Regions from separate parts of the Peribacillus sp. SRI_006 genome, predicted to be linked through region 2. Evidence: riboswitches for the same ligand, from Rfam matches in the RefSeq annotation. Region 2 holds a riboswitch; each other region holds the start of a gene.
What was found. A riboswitch is a leader RNA that binds a small molecule or an ion and turns the genes downstream of it on or off. The one in region 2 is predicted to bind preQ1.

Region 1 (4,217 bases), on a different contig from region 2:
TTTGGACCGCACATATTGGAATGGATCGCTTATTTGGATATGGCCTTAAATACACATCATCCTTCAAAGCTACACACATGCAAAGGTTGTAACAAGCTTAAAAGGCAGTGTGATTAAACATCACACTGCCTTTACTTTACACACCCCGCTTGTTACCCCATATATAGGTATGCAGCTGGGGCAGGACTTTCACATCATTCAATTCATCATCCGCTATCACTTTATCAATTAACTCTTCGTACTTCTTCAATAGGCCGCTGATCAATTGACGATCATCCGCCGTCCTGCTGTCGTCATTGCCGACCTGCAGATAAAAAGGAATATCCGGGTAACGCCCATGTACATGTTTGGCATATTGATAATCTTCCTCGTTAAAGACGACGATCTTCAATGAAACATGGTTTTCTGGGTTTCGATTGGCAAGATTCGAGATGATTTGGTCAAGCACGGTAAAGTCCGTGTCCATTCCAGAGCTCGGCGGCTTAGGTGAGATAGTCAGTTCATCAATATCGAGAAACCAATCCTGCCATCGGCTCCCTTGTGTTTCGACCCCTATTTTCATTTTATTTTCGTGTAAGATCGCTATCAAGCCGTTTAGGTTTTTCAGCAGGGCCGGGTTTCCCCCAGATATCGTCACGAAGGAAAAACCGGAACCCCCAATTCGCTTCAGCTCATCCCATATTTCATCGGCAGTCATCTGAACAGTATCTTCCTTACCTGTGCCATCCCAAGTAAAAGCGGAATCACACCAGGAACATGAATAATCGCAGCCGGCCGTCCGAACGAACATGGTTTTTTGACCAATGACCATTCCCTCTCCTTGGATGGTCGGCCCGAAGATTTCCATTACCGGGAGTTTACTCACTTTCCATCCACTCCCGTCTGGCTTCGGCATAGCTTGTCGGCGTTTCGTAAAGTCGAACAAATTCGACTCTAGCACCCTCATATTCTTTTAATGAAAGGGCTTCGGCCATTTTTTCATAAATCCAGACAACCATATTTTCAGCTGTTGTATTCATGAGCGGCAGGGTTTCATTCAAATAACGATGATCCAGGTGGATTTCGATTTCATTTTTCCAGATATCCTTGATGTCCCCAAAATCTATCATCAACCCGCGTGAATCCGTATACCCGCTCAATCCGAAAATGACTTTATACGTGTGGCCATGAAGGTTCTTGCATTTCCCTTCATAGTCATGCAGGTGGTGCGCCGCGTCAAAGGTGAATTCCTTACTTACGAGAACCCTCTTGTTTGTATACTTCAATTGGCTGCGCTGAATATCTTCATCTATTTTTTGGAGTTTATCCACTATCTTAAAACCATACATCATGAAAGCACCTTCCGTCTGCTTACATAGTCATCCAGCCCTTTTTTCCGCAGATTGCATGCCGGACAATCTCCACAGCCATCGGAGATGATTCCGTTATAGCAAGTCAGGGTCTTTTCGCGGACAAAGTCGAACGCGCCAAGCTGGTCAGCAAGCTCCCATGTTTCCTCTTTATTAAGCCACATTAGCGGCGTATCAATCACGAATGACTGGTCCATCGATAAGTTCAAGGTCACATTCAACGATTTAATGAATACATCGCGGCAGTCAGGATATCCGCTGAAATCCGTTTCACAGACTCCTGTGACAATATGTTTAGCGCCAATCTGACTCGCCAGCACTCCGGCAAACGAAAGGAACAGCAAATTCCTCCCTGGCACGAACGTCGACGGCAGCTCCCCTTCTTCTCCGTCCGCCACTGCGATATCACTTCTTGTCAATGCATTCGGTGCCAGTTGGTTCAGCAGCGACATGTCAAGGATATGGTGGTTCACGCCCAATTCCTTGGCAATGTTTTGAGCGCATTCGATTTCCAAGCTATGCCGCTGATTATAATCGAACGTCACCGCTTCCACTTCCTCAAATCTCTCCAATGCCCAAAACAGGCACGTCGTACTGTCCTGCCCTCCGCTAAACACAACCACTGCCTTTTCTTTCTTCTTCATTTCTATAAAACTCCTTTTTACGGAAAAAAACAGCACCCTAAGAATAGAGCACTGTTTCTCCTTAGTTTTTTTGAGAGGGTAGCTAGAACCTCTTCCGCCTTAACGCGGAATATTATATTTTTCCAAGTCAATAGTAACTTGAAAATGATAAGAAATCAAGATGTTTATGTAAAGTGAACATTAGACCTGATGGCAAATTTGGTTAACTTTTCATTACTTAAAAATCACATTAAAAATCCGATAAAAAAGAGTGAATAAAATATCGATAAAGGGGTCCAATAATTTGAAAAGCATTAAAGCCCGTATGCGGGAAATTGCTTTTTTCCCTCCCACATATGGGAAGTTTCATTTTCATAAATTCGGGGAATATATAACTATACACAATAATGAACCATTAAAAAAGCAAATCTATCAAAAGCGGCTGGAAGTGAATATTTTCCTTTGTTTTCAGAATATTTAGTGTATAATGAATATAAGGAATATTTTAACTCAAATAATCATTGCTTCCAATACCCGCTTTCTGCAAATCCCGACATTCCCTTTCAATACCATGCACGGTCACTTACTCAGCAAGGATTCATTACATGCTTTTTCTCGAATCAAACCATTCACAACTTTATTCACACAAAAACATAATTTCCACTCCAAAATTGCAAAAAAAGGTTAAACTTCACCAACGATATGTTACTATTAAACTAAGACCTTTTAACCCCATAAGGAGGAATTCATATGAAACGTTTTTTCAAATTCATCGCAGATTTTAACGAAAGAAAAGCATTGCAACGGGAAACCGAAGAATTCTTTCGCAAAGAATACGAAAATTATATGAAGATGAATCCTGACAATCAACGTAAAAAAAGGAGATTAGCTCCTAGATTTTATGTGATTGATGGCGGTAAAAAGGACTCCACCCTTGAGATTTCTGAGAGAAAGAAATCAAGTTAACCTGGATTCCTTCCATTATCAGCTACCCATGCTGTAACTCAAGACCCACAAAAGGTAAATCTATCCATGATTTATGGAGGTCCGTGACCATTCCATTCATTTACAATATATAAGCCGAAAGCCCAGATATGCTTCTGGGCTTTTTTTATTTTTCATTCTTATATAAACACTATATCTATAGAAGAAACTAGGTATTTTTTAAAAGAAATGGGTTAACTTTAGTTCATTTCATTTTTTAGGTAAAAGGTCAATTATAGACCCATGGGTATTCCCGAGGAAAATACTAAAAAAAAGAGATGTGTTCTTTTACTCATCTTTGGCCATATTCAAAAGAGTTCAACTAATTGAGTCGTTAGATGCAAAATTTCACATTGAATGACAAATGCATAAAAATTATAACGTTTATGTCAAACAATGGGTATAAACAATTAACAAACTGTAATAAACCTCACTTTTTTAAAAAAATATTATTCAAATATAGCCATTATGAATTAGGTTCAAATGCTCATAAAACCATGTTGATTCTGACTGAAATGGGGCTTTATTAAACTTTCCATAATTTAGTGTAAATGAAACCTCGATTCCCTCGATTTCCAGCCATATCTTTGTACTCATAAAATAATTCATCCCATTAGATACTATTACACACTAATATACATATATTTGAAAAAGCTGTTGATAACTATATTACGATAGAATAATTGGCTCTTGCCTATTAAGTTTAAAATCATGTAGTGTGTATTCAGTAATTCAAATATTTGAAAAAAAGAGAGGTTAAAAAAAATGGCACCAATATTTATTTGTGCGATCTTTTTGCTTGGCTATGGCATTTTTGAACAAAAACGCCATCAGAAGCGTCTCGACTCCATCCCGGTACGTGTGAATGTGAATGGGATTCGAGGGAAATCGACTGTAACGCGTCTAATTACAGGTGTGATCCAGGAAGCAAAATACAAAACAGTAGGTAAAACAACCGGAACATCAGCAAGAATGATCTATTGGTTTACCGACAAGGAAAAACCGATTGTACGCCGCCCGGAAGGACCCAACATAGGAGAACAACGGCGTGTAGTTAAAGAAGTTGCCGACTTAGGCACGGAAGCACTGGTTTGTGAGTGCATGGCCGTACAGCCTGACTATCAACTAATCTTCCAAAACAAAATGATCCAGGCAAACATCGGGGTCATCGTGAATGTATTGGAAGACCATATGGATGTCATGGGACCGACTATGGATGAGGTTGCTGAAGCCTTCACTGCTACCATTCCCCATAATGGTC
Region 2 (4,217 bases):
CGGCCTATCCATTTCATTCATGGAAGTTTGGTTAACAAGGATGTGGCTATCCATTTGTTTAGTATAACCATTTCACAACATTATATTTATAAATGGGGATTTTCACTTTTGAAGCATTCCCGTGTGTTTAAGTGCAATGTGTTACTGGGGTAAAACGTTAATAGAACGGACACATCAACTAAGAAAACGATCAGCCACTTTTTATATAAAAAGTTATATAAGAATTAATTAATTAATAAATGTAGCGGAGATAATAGTGGGACTCCATTGGTCATTGATACTAGAAGAGGCAAAAAGGATGTTAGGTTATTTGTATATATTTACAGCGACCGCGTGGATGTAGTTAAACGGTACAAGAAGAAGCTCATTTCTTATAGTCTGTTTTCCGATAGCCTCCAAGAACGTTCCATGCCATTAATAAGAAATTTAGTTTAATAGAACATTAAAAAGACGGTCCTTAAAAGACCGTCTTTGAGTTTGTAAACAAAAGGGTTAAAACATAGTTGATTGGAACGGGTGTGCGAGACTCCTGCGGGAAAAGTGAGTCCAAGGGAGACAACGCGCGGGCGCAAAGGCACCGGGGAGACTCCCGGACCGCCCGCGGAAAGCGAGTGCCTGGAGTGGAAATTAACGGTTAAATTGTCTACAGCTGAGACGGGCCTTAAAAATACCTTCTTTTTTATAAGGCTTTTTATATAATTCCATTTCAAAGATATTTTTTCATTATAAAAATTCTGGTACACAAACTGGCATCTTGATTTTAGTGCCTTTTGAAAAAAACAATTAAAAGTGTTATTAAGTAGGAGGGGATTGCAAGAGGGTCGTTAATCGTGCATATGAAAAGTATTTGGGATAGTATTTAAGGGAATAAAAAAGCAGGTATCTATTGCGATGCCTGCTTTTTTATGCTTTCCATTGTTTTTCAACTTGATGAAGGGCTTGTTGTAAAATTACTTCATGATCAGTACCCGGTTTAGCAAGGACGTTAGTTTGATAAGATTTTCCTTGGAAATCAACTGTTACTGTAACTTTTACCATTATGCATCTTTCCTTTCCTAATTCAGAATTAAATGAGGTGGTTGTACCTATTTCTTTTATACCCGTAGCAGAAGGATAATCAAACATTTCAAAAGCTAAAATCGTGAGAGTTAATATTCAAAATTATCTGATATTTTAAGTGAAGTGTCAACACTTTTTTTTTTGACATGCCCCATTTTCAGGTTTTTTAAAAAACGACCTGGCTTGTATACATGACAGCCAGGTTGTTTTTTTAAAAGGAACTATATTCATATTTTAGTTAAAATAATACCGATTAATGCTGCAAGGACACCAGCAATTTGATAGTTTTTTAGTCTTTCCTTGAATATATAACATCCAGCGAATACGACAACCAAACAGTTCAGGCTGACGACAGGGAAAATGATGCTTGCGATGCCAGTGTTCAACGCAAAGAAATAACATCCATAGCCTATCATGCTTAAAAAGCCTACTAAGGAACCGATTTTGACTTCCTTTAGCTTGATTTTTTCTTTTTTAAAGGCTAGAGCCGAAAGAAGATAAAGCATTCCGCCTCCATACATTGATACAAGGATATCAAGGGAGTTTAATTGAAGACGTGTTGATGTCGTCATAAGAATGCCGAGCACACCAAAAGATAAGATGGAGAGTAATGTGTGCATCATCCATGGGACATATTGATGATTACCTTTTGCATTAGGTGTATATTGGATGACTAATGTAGCGATAAACATGCAGGCGATTCCACTCCACTGCAAGGAAGAAATATGTTCGTGAAAAATTAAAGCTGCACAGAGAATGGGGAATATGGCATTCGCTGCGATTAATGGAGATGTCAAGCTTGCCGGACCTTTTTCAAAGGCGCTTGCCATCTGGATGTTACCATTGGCGTTCAGTACACCAATTGCTGCACCAAGCATGATGGACAGCCAGTTCAGCTGCAAACCATCCATTAATACTCCATAAACAATGGACAAAATAAAAGCTGAAAAATAAAAGAAAAATTGGATATGTATCTTGGAATACCCTTTTCCGCTGCTCCATTTAAAAATGCTGTTATTGATTCCGAAACATAAACTCGTGATGAGTGCTGCAAAAATCCACATTGACTTAATCTCTTCCTTCATGTAGGATAAACTTCTTCTACATTTTAAGCTGAATGCCCTTAGGAATCAAACCAAATTTAAAATGTATGATTGACAGATTAGATATTTTTTTCTATATTTACTATGACAATTTTAAAATATTTCCCGATAAACGGGAGAGGTTCATAGCATCACCCTCTTAAAAAAACTATGGCTTTGATATTTTTCGCGAATCAACCATATCTTTGAGGAGATATGGTTTTTGTTATATAGAGGCCCATTTTATGAATCTCCCTGAAATGTGGGATTAGGAGGACTTTTCATGTCTGGAAGAAAAGAAGAAGAATTAAAAAAAGATATCACACTGCTTGGGAATCAAGGAACAAAATATACATTCGACTATGCTCCTGAAATCCTTGAGTCATTCGATAACAAGCATCCGAACCGGGACTATTTCGTCAAATTCAATTGCCCGGAATTCACTAGTTTATGTCCAATCACGGGCCAGCCGGACTTTGCTACCATTTACATCAGCTATATTCCCAGTGTGAAAATGGTGGAAAGTAAGTCTTTGAAACTCTACTTATTCAGCTTCCGTAATCATGGTGATTTCCATGAAGACTGCATGAACATCATCATGAATGATTTAATCGAATTGATGGACCCTAAATATATTGAAGTATGGGGCAAGTTTACACCAAGAGGCGGAATTTCCATCGACCCTTACACGAATTATGGGAAACCAGGTACGAAGTATGAGGAAATGGCGAATTACCGCTTGATGAATCATGACTTATACCCGGAAACCGTGGATAATCGCTAAAGAATAGGAGGGACAATGGGCATATGCCCGTTGTCTTTTTTTAGTTTATAGCTAATTTCGATCAGTGGTTCTGTCATTCTGTCCTTTTTAAAAGTACAAATGTCCTCCTATAATGGAATTTCCACTTGATTGTTTCGAGAAAAAGCGTAATAATAGGGAGAGTTAATTTTGACAGAATATTTACGAAAATAGGGGATGTCGAGATGAAAGTTGCAAAGTTTGGTGGAAGTTCACTTGCGTCAGGTGATCAGTTGAGGAAGGTATTCGAAATTGTTGTTTCTGATCCAGAGAGGAAGATTGTGGTCGTTTCCGCTCCAGGAAAACGCAATTCTGATGATATAAAGGTGACGGATTTATTGATTGAAGCTGCGGAACAGCAGCTGCGCGGGGATAACGGAGAGCATTTGATAGAAGATGTTGTATCCCGCTATGCGAGCATTGCTGAAGAGTTGGATATATCCGAGAGTGTCATCACAGGGATTCATGAAAATTTAATGGCGCTGCTGCATGCAAATCAAACTAACCCAAAGCGCTATCTGGATGCCTTGAAGGCAGGTGGCGAGGATAATAATGCGAAGCTGGTCGCAGGTTATTTCCAAAGCCTTGGAGTGGAGGCACAGTATATCAATCCGAAGAAGGCAGGCTTGATCGTAACGGATGAAGGTGGATTTACCAGGGTGCTGCCAGAGTCTTATGATCGGTTATATGCTCTGCGTGATGAGCCGGGAATCGTTGTATTCCCAGGATTCTTCGGATATACGTTAGATGGTGATGTGTTAACCTTCTCAAGAAGCGGTTCCGATATTACGGGTTCGATTCTTGCTAATGGGGTCAAAGCTGATTTGTATGAGAACTTTACGGACGTGGATGCCGTTTATGCGGTGAATCCAAATGTGGTTTCCAATCCGAAGGGAATCCGGGAACTAACCTATCGTGAGATGCGTGAGCTTTCTTATGCAGGTTTCTCGGTATTTCATGATGAGGCGCTGATTCCTGCATTCCGGGCGGGAATACCTGTCCATATCCAAAATACGAACAATCCGGCGGCACAAGGGACCCGCATTGTGAATACACGGGATAATACGAACGGGCCTGTTATTGGGATTGCAAGTGATAAAGGATTTTGCAGTATTTACATTAGCAAATATTTGATGAACCGGGAAGTTGGTTTTGGCCGGAAACTGCTGCACATCCTCGAGGATTATGGAGTTTCATATGAGCATATTCCATCAGGCATCGATGATGTGACGCTTATTCTAAGGCAGGACCAGATGAAAGGGGATGCCGAAAAG
Region 3 (4,217 bases), on a different contig from region 2:
AGCTGAATTTATATAACGAATAGATGTAAATCACCGCTAAAAGGACCATAAGTCCTTCAATATGAAGGAATCTCTTCACCATTTCATAACCTCCAAAGTTTAATTGACCATTGGTCAATGATGTTCGAAAAAATTATATGATGTTCTTGGTGATATTTTTTACATGAAAATAGGCTAAACCTTTTACATCTAGATAAGATAGTTCAGAATTAATGTAAAAAGTTATGAATCCGTGAAGAGAAAGAAAAATCGACCAAATGGATGCAGGATTCAGTTTGTTGTCCGTTAGATCCGTCAAGGACTGGATTAGCTTTTCGTATGTTTTATTAGAATCGAATTGGAGTAACTGCTGAATTTCTTTTTCCTTCGATAAAAACATGATGGAATAATGATTCTGTTGGGTTAAACCGAACTCCAAGAAGCACAATAAAATCTTTTCCATTTTTACGGAAGGGTCATTTTCTGACAGGATGATATCATCGATTGAAGAATTTAAAACGGAAAAATCCGTTTTCACCAAACTATAAAATATTTCCGCCTTGTTTTTAAAATGATAATAAATGGCTCCATGACTGCAATCCAATGATTTAGCCAATTGCCTCATCGAGACATTCGAATACCCTAACGCTGCAAAAAGGTTTCTAGCTTCATTCAACACCATGTCCCTGGATAATTCTTGACCTGCCGATTTCCTTGGCGACATTTTATCACCTCCTTATTAATTGACCACTGGTTAATTAGGATGATAGCTCACGGATTTTTAAATGTCAATTATTAGGTTGAACTATAAAGTACTGTTTTTAAGTGGAACTTTGCCATTTGTTTCACCAGTGTTGCAAAGGATAAACCCCCAGTTTATTGAGGGTTTATGCAATTTATTAAAAAACTAATGATGCTCTCAAAGTAGTGACGCCATTTTCTAAATAACCCTTTAAACAGGTTAATGTATATACCCAACCTTCTTTTTGTCCGATCATTTTGTTTATTATTTCAGGGTCATCTTCACTCAATCCTGATTCGTTCACTTCAATGATCGTACTCGTTTTATCCAACTCTTTTAGTGTAATGGCAACAATCGTTTCTTGATCATTCCCGCCCCATGCAAACACGATTTTCTTATTTTCCTCTACTTCCAATACATGAATGACCACTTCAGCATCGTATTCGTTGTATCTCAATGTAGGCGTCCGGCCTTTTTCCCATCTTTCCGAACTCGATGAGAACCAGAAATTCCCGATTTTTTCAGGATTCACTATGGCTTCAAACACTTCATTCGTTGGCTTGACGATCTTGAATTTCGTGATTATTTGAGTATCCATAACTAACCCAACTCTCTTTCAAGGGTGTTTTTATAGTCTCCGTTTAACTATCCCAGTCTACTGATATGGGCGGCAGGGTCCGTCCAGTTTCAAGCAAGCTCTTCAGGTTACTTAAAAGGGCTGGCCATCCATTATTCAAGCCTTCAAAGGTATTGTCATCATAGACGAAATCTGTCTCCAATAGCTCCTCATGCCTAAGAGTTAACTTCACAGTCGAATCGTCCATTTTCTGTAATTCAAAAGTGACCCGTGTAGGCTGCTCACGAGGTGTTTCGTCTCCTGCCATGATCCATGTAAACGAGAGCAGGTGCAACGGCTCGCATTTAAGTACATGCCCATGATCAGTAATCCGCCCATCATCCAGCAAATATTGAACGGCCGACCCTTCTTGCCAGTCAGACTGTACTTGTAATCCGAAGTGGTATTTCTCCGTGACTTCACCACTCGTCAAGGCTTCCCAAAGCTTCTCTGGTGTGGTTGCGATATAAATAGGATAGACAAACGTAGTTTTTTTCATCATTCTTTTTCTCCTCGCCAAATAAAGTACATGACTCTATCTTTGATTTTCGGCTTTTGTATACAGCCGGTCAAGCAGTTTTATGCGACAGAAATCGGCAAAAGGGGGAAACAGGGACATTGAAATAAATGGCTAAATCAATCGGTAACCGCGAAAACATACTAAAATCGACGGTATGGAAACTTCTTGATTTCCAACCGCTTTCAAGCTACGATGAATAAGGAAAATGATAATCCGCCCGGGCGGAAGAGGTTCTAGCTACCCTCTCAAAAAAACTAAGGAGAACAGGGCTCTTTCTTAGGGTGCTGTTTTTTCTGTATAAGGAGAATCAAGAAATGTTAAGAATTTTATTGTATTTAGTATCCATCATCACGGCGAATGTGGTTACAGCAGCTTTTGCGCCATTACATTTTGGCATGTTCATCATCCCGATGGGGACATTGCTCATCGGGGGAACCTTCATCTTCCGAGATCTGGTCCAGAATAAATTCGGCCGCGTAAAGACCTATATATGCATCGTCACTGCACTTATTTTATCTGCATGTGTATCATTTTTATTAGGAGATACGTTACTGATTGTGTTTGCTTCCGCTTTATCCTTCGTGGTCGCAGAAACAGCGGATACGGAAATTTATACCCGTTTAAAGCTCCCGATGAGTTGGAGGGTGTTTTACAGCGGGATCGTTGGAGGATTTTTCGATTCGGTGATATTTGTCGTGATTGGCCTAAGTCCTCTGGGTGCCAATATATTGCCATGGGAAGCGGTACCCGCTGCGGTCATCGGCCAAATCATCGTTAAAACGATCATTCAGTCCATTGGTGCCATATTGTTGGGACGAATCAACGTAGAACTGGAGAAACGTGTAGTCTCCAGTTAATTGCTAGGAGGGATGCACTTGATGGATGGAACCAAAAAAGAAGAAGAAAAATGCTATTGCCTCGAGGCCTTTCGTGAAAAATATGGCCCGCATGTACAAGGGGAATGCATGAAGCTCTCCTGCGCCAATTATCGCAAGCATAAAGGAATAGACAAAAAAAGGACCTGATTAGGTCCTTTTTTGCGTGATTGAAGTGACTCACGAGTAAACAGTGCGAATTCACGAGTAAACAGTCCAAATTCACGAGTAAAAGAGCAAAACTCACGAGTAAAAGAGCAAAACTCACGAGTAAAAGTGCAAAATTCACGAGTAAACAGTCCAAACTCACGAGTAAAAGTGCGAAACTCACGAGTAAACGTGCGAACTAAGTGTGCAGTACGAATTCACGAGTAAAAGTACGAAACTCACGAGTAAAAGAGCAAAACTCACGAGTAAACAGCGAATTCACGAGTAAAAAAGCAAAACTCACGAGTAAAAGTACGAAATTCACGAGTAAAAGTGCGAAATTCACGAGTAAACAGTCCGAATTCACGAGTAAACAGCGCAAACTAAGTGTTCCGCATGAATTCACGAGTAAAACAGCAAAAAAAGCTTCCTGGGCCGTTCCATTAAGTGCAGGAAGCTTTTTATTTGGTTTAGAATTGTTCTGAGCTTTTTCGAACTAATTTTTCCAGGAAGAAAAAGCATTCGCGTTTCCGCTCAAGTTCGGTTTGCCCATTTTCGGTGACATGATAATATTTCCTGCGGCCTGATTCGGACTCTTTCCAATGTCCTTTTATGAATTCTTTTTTTTCTAATCGTTTAAGGGCAGGGTAGAGGGTGCCTTCACTTATTTCATAGTTGCCCTTGCTCATTTGCTTCAGGATTTTCGTTATTTCATAGCCGTAAAGCTTTTTTTGCGATAGAAGTGAAAGCAAAAGGAGGTCAATGCTTCCCTTCATTAATTCTTTATCCATATAAAATCTCCTCCTTTTCATTTTTAAAGTGTAATACGTTGTACATCGTATCACAAGGTGCATTTTACTTTTCTTAAAAAAAATGGTTAAATGACGATTGCTAAATAAATTTAATCATAGTAAAATGTGCTTCGGAACGGATGAGTTGTGAAGAGTGTGGTAAGGATACTATATATATGATTTAATTGTTTTAATGAAAATACGGAATAGGATAGAAGAATCACTACTCAAGGGGTATTAATTGATTTTTTTTCGAAAATCATTTAGATTCTATTTATCAACAAGTGCAAAGAAAGAAGGTCCTAGATAGATGAAAGTGAAAGCACCTGAGTCATTCACATATATAGGTGGAAAGAGAGCAGTTCTTCTGCTTCACGGGTTTACCGGAAGTACAGGAGATATGAAGAAATTAGGGAAGTACTTAAATGATCTCGACTATACTTGCCACGGACCTCTTTATAGCGGGCACGGAGTATCAGCCGAGGAACTTGCTAAAACTGGTCCAAAGGAATGGTGGGGAGATGTAGTTAATGGCTATAATTTCCTA

Region 1: it holds a riboswitch for preQ1, as region 2 does, so the genes downstream of both, queC (7-cyano-7-deazaguanine synthase QueC) here and queF (preQ(1) synthase) in region 2, are expected to answer to the same signal.
Region 3: it holds a riboswitch for preQ1, as region 2 does, so the genes downstream of both, AC2YHV_RS06665 (VUT family protein) here and queF (preQ(1) synthase) in region 2, are expected to answer to the same signal.

The regions. Positions count from the first base shown of each region.
Region 1 is NZ_JBYCZT010000004.1:129,728-133,944, forward strand. Features, by position in the region: gene AC2YHV_RS06685 (DUF4260 domain-containing protein) at 1-92, shown strand, start outside; gene queE (7-carboxy-7-deazaguanine synthase QueE) at 137-865, opposite strand; gene queD (6-carboxytetrahydropterin synthase QueD) at 858-1,328, opposite strand; gene queC (7-cyano-7-deazaguanine synthase QueC) at 1,328-1,993, opposite strand; PreQ1 riboswitch class I at 2,049-2,091, opposite strand; gene AC2YHV_RS06705 (hypothetical protein) at 2,723-2,938, shown strand; gene AC2YHV_RS06710 (hypothetical protein) at 3,410-3,553, opposite strand; gene pgsB (poly-gamma-glutamate synthase PgsB) at 3,722-4,217, shown strand, end outside.
Region 2 is NZ_JBYCZT010000003.1:119,289-123,505, forward strand. Features, by position in the region: partial or broken gene AC2YHV_RS04860 (YfmQ family protein) at 250-435, shown strand; gene AC2YHV_RS04865 (BA3454 family stress response protein) at 904-1,038, opposite strand; gene AC2YHV_RS04870 (EamA family transporter) at 1,287-2,144, opposite strand; PreQ1 riboswitch class I at 2,275-2,320, shown strand; gene queF (preQ(1) synthase) at 2,425-2,925, shown strand; gene AC2YHV_RS04880 (aspartate kinase) at 3,129-4,217, shown strand, end outside.
Region 3 is NZ_JBYCZT010000004.1:125,337-129,553, reverse strand. Features, by position in the region: gene AC2YHV_RS06685 (DUF4260 domain-containing protein) at 1-82, opposite strand, end outside; gene AC2YHV_RS06680 (TetR/AcrR family transcriptional regulator) at 134-703, opposite strand; gene AC2YHV_RS06675 (SRPBCC family protein) at 879-1,319, opposite strand; gene AC2YHV_RS06670 (SRPBCC family protein) at 1,363-1,857, opposite strand; PreQ1 riboswitch class I at 2,079-2,121, shown strand; gene AC2YHV_RS06665 (VUT family protein) at 2,172-2,714, shown strand; gene AC2YHV_RS06660 (hypothetical protein) at 2,736-2,882, shown strand; gene AC2YHV_RS06655 (hypothetical protein) at 3,083-3,364, shown strand; gene AC2YHV_RS06650 (PadR family transcriptional regulator) at 3,350-3,670, opposite strand; gene AC2YHV_RS06645 (alpha/beta hydrolase) at 3,981-4,217, shown strand, end outside.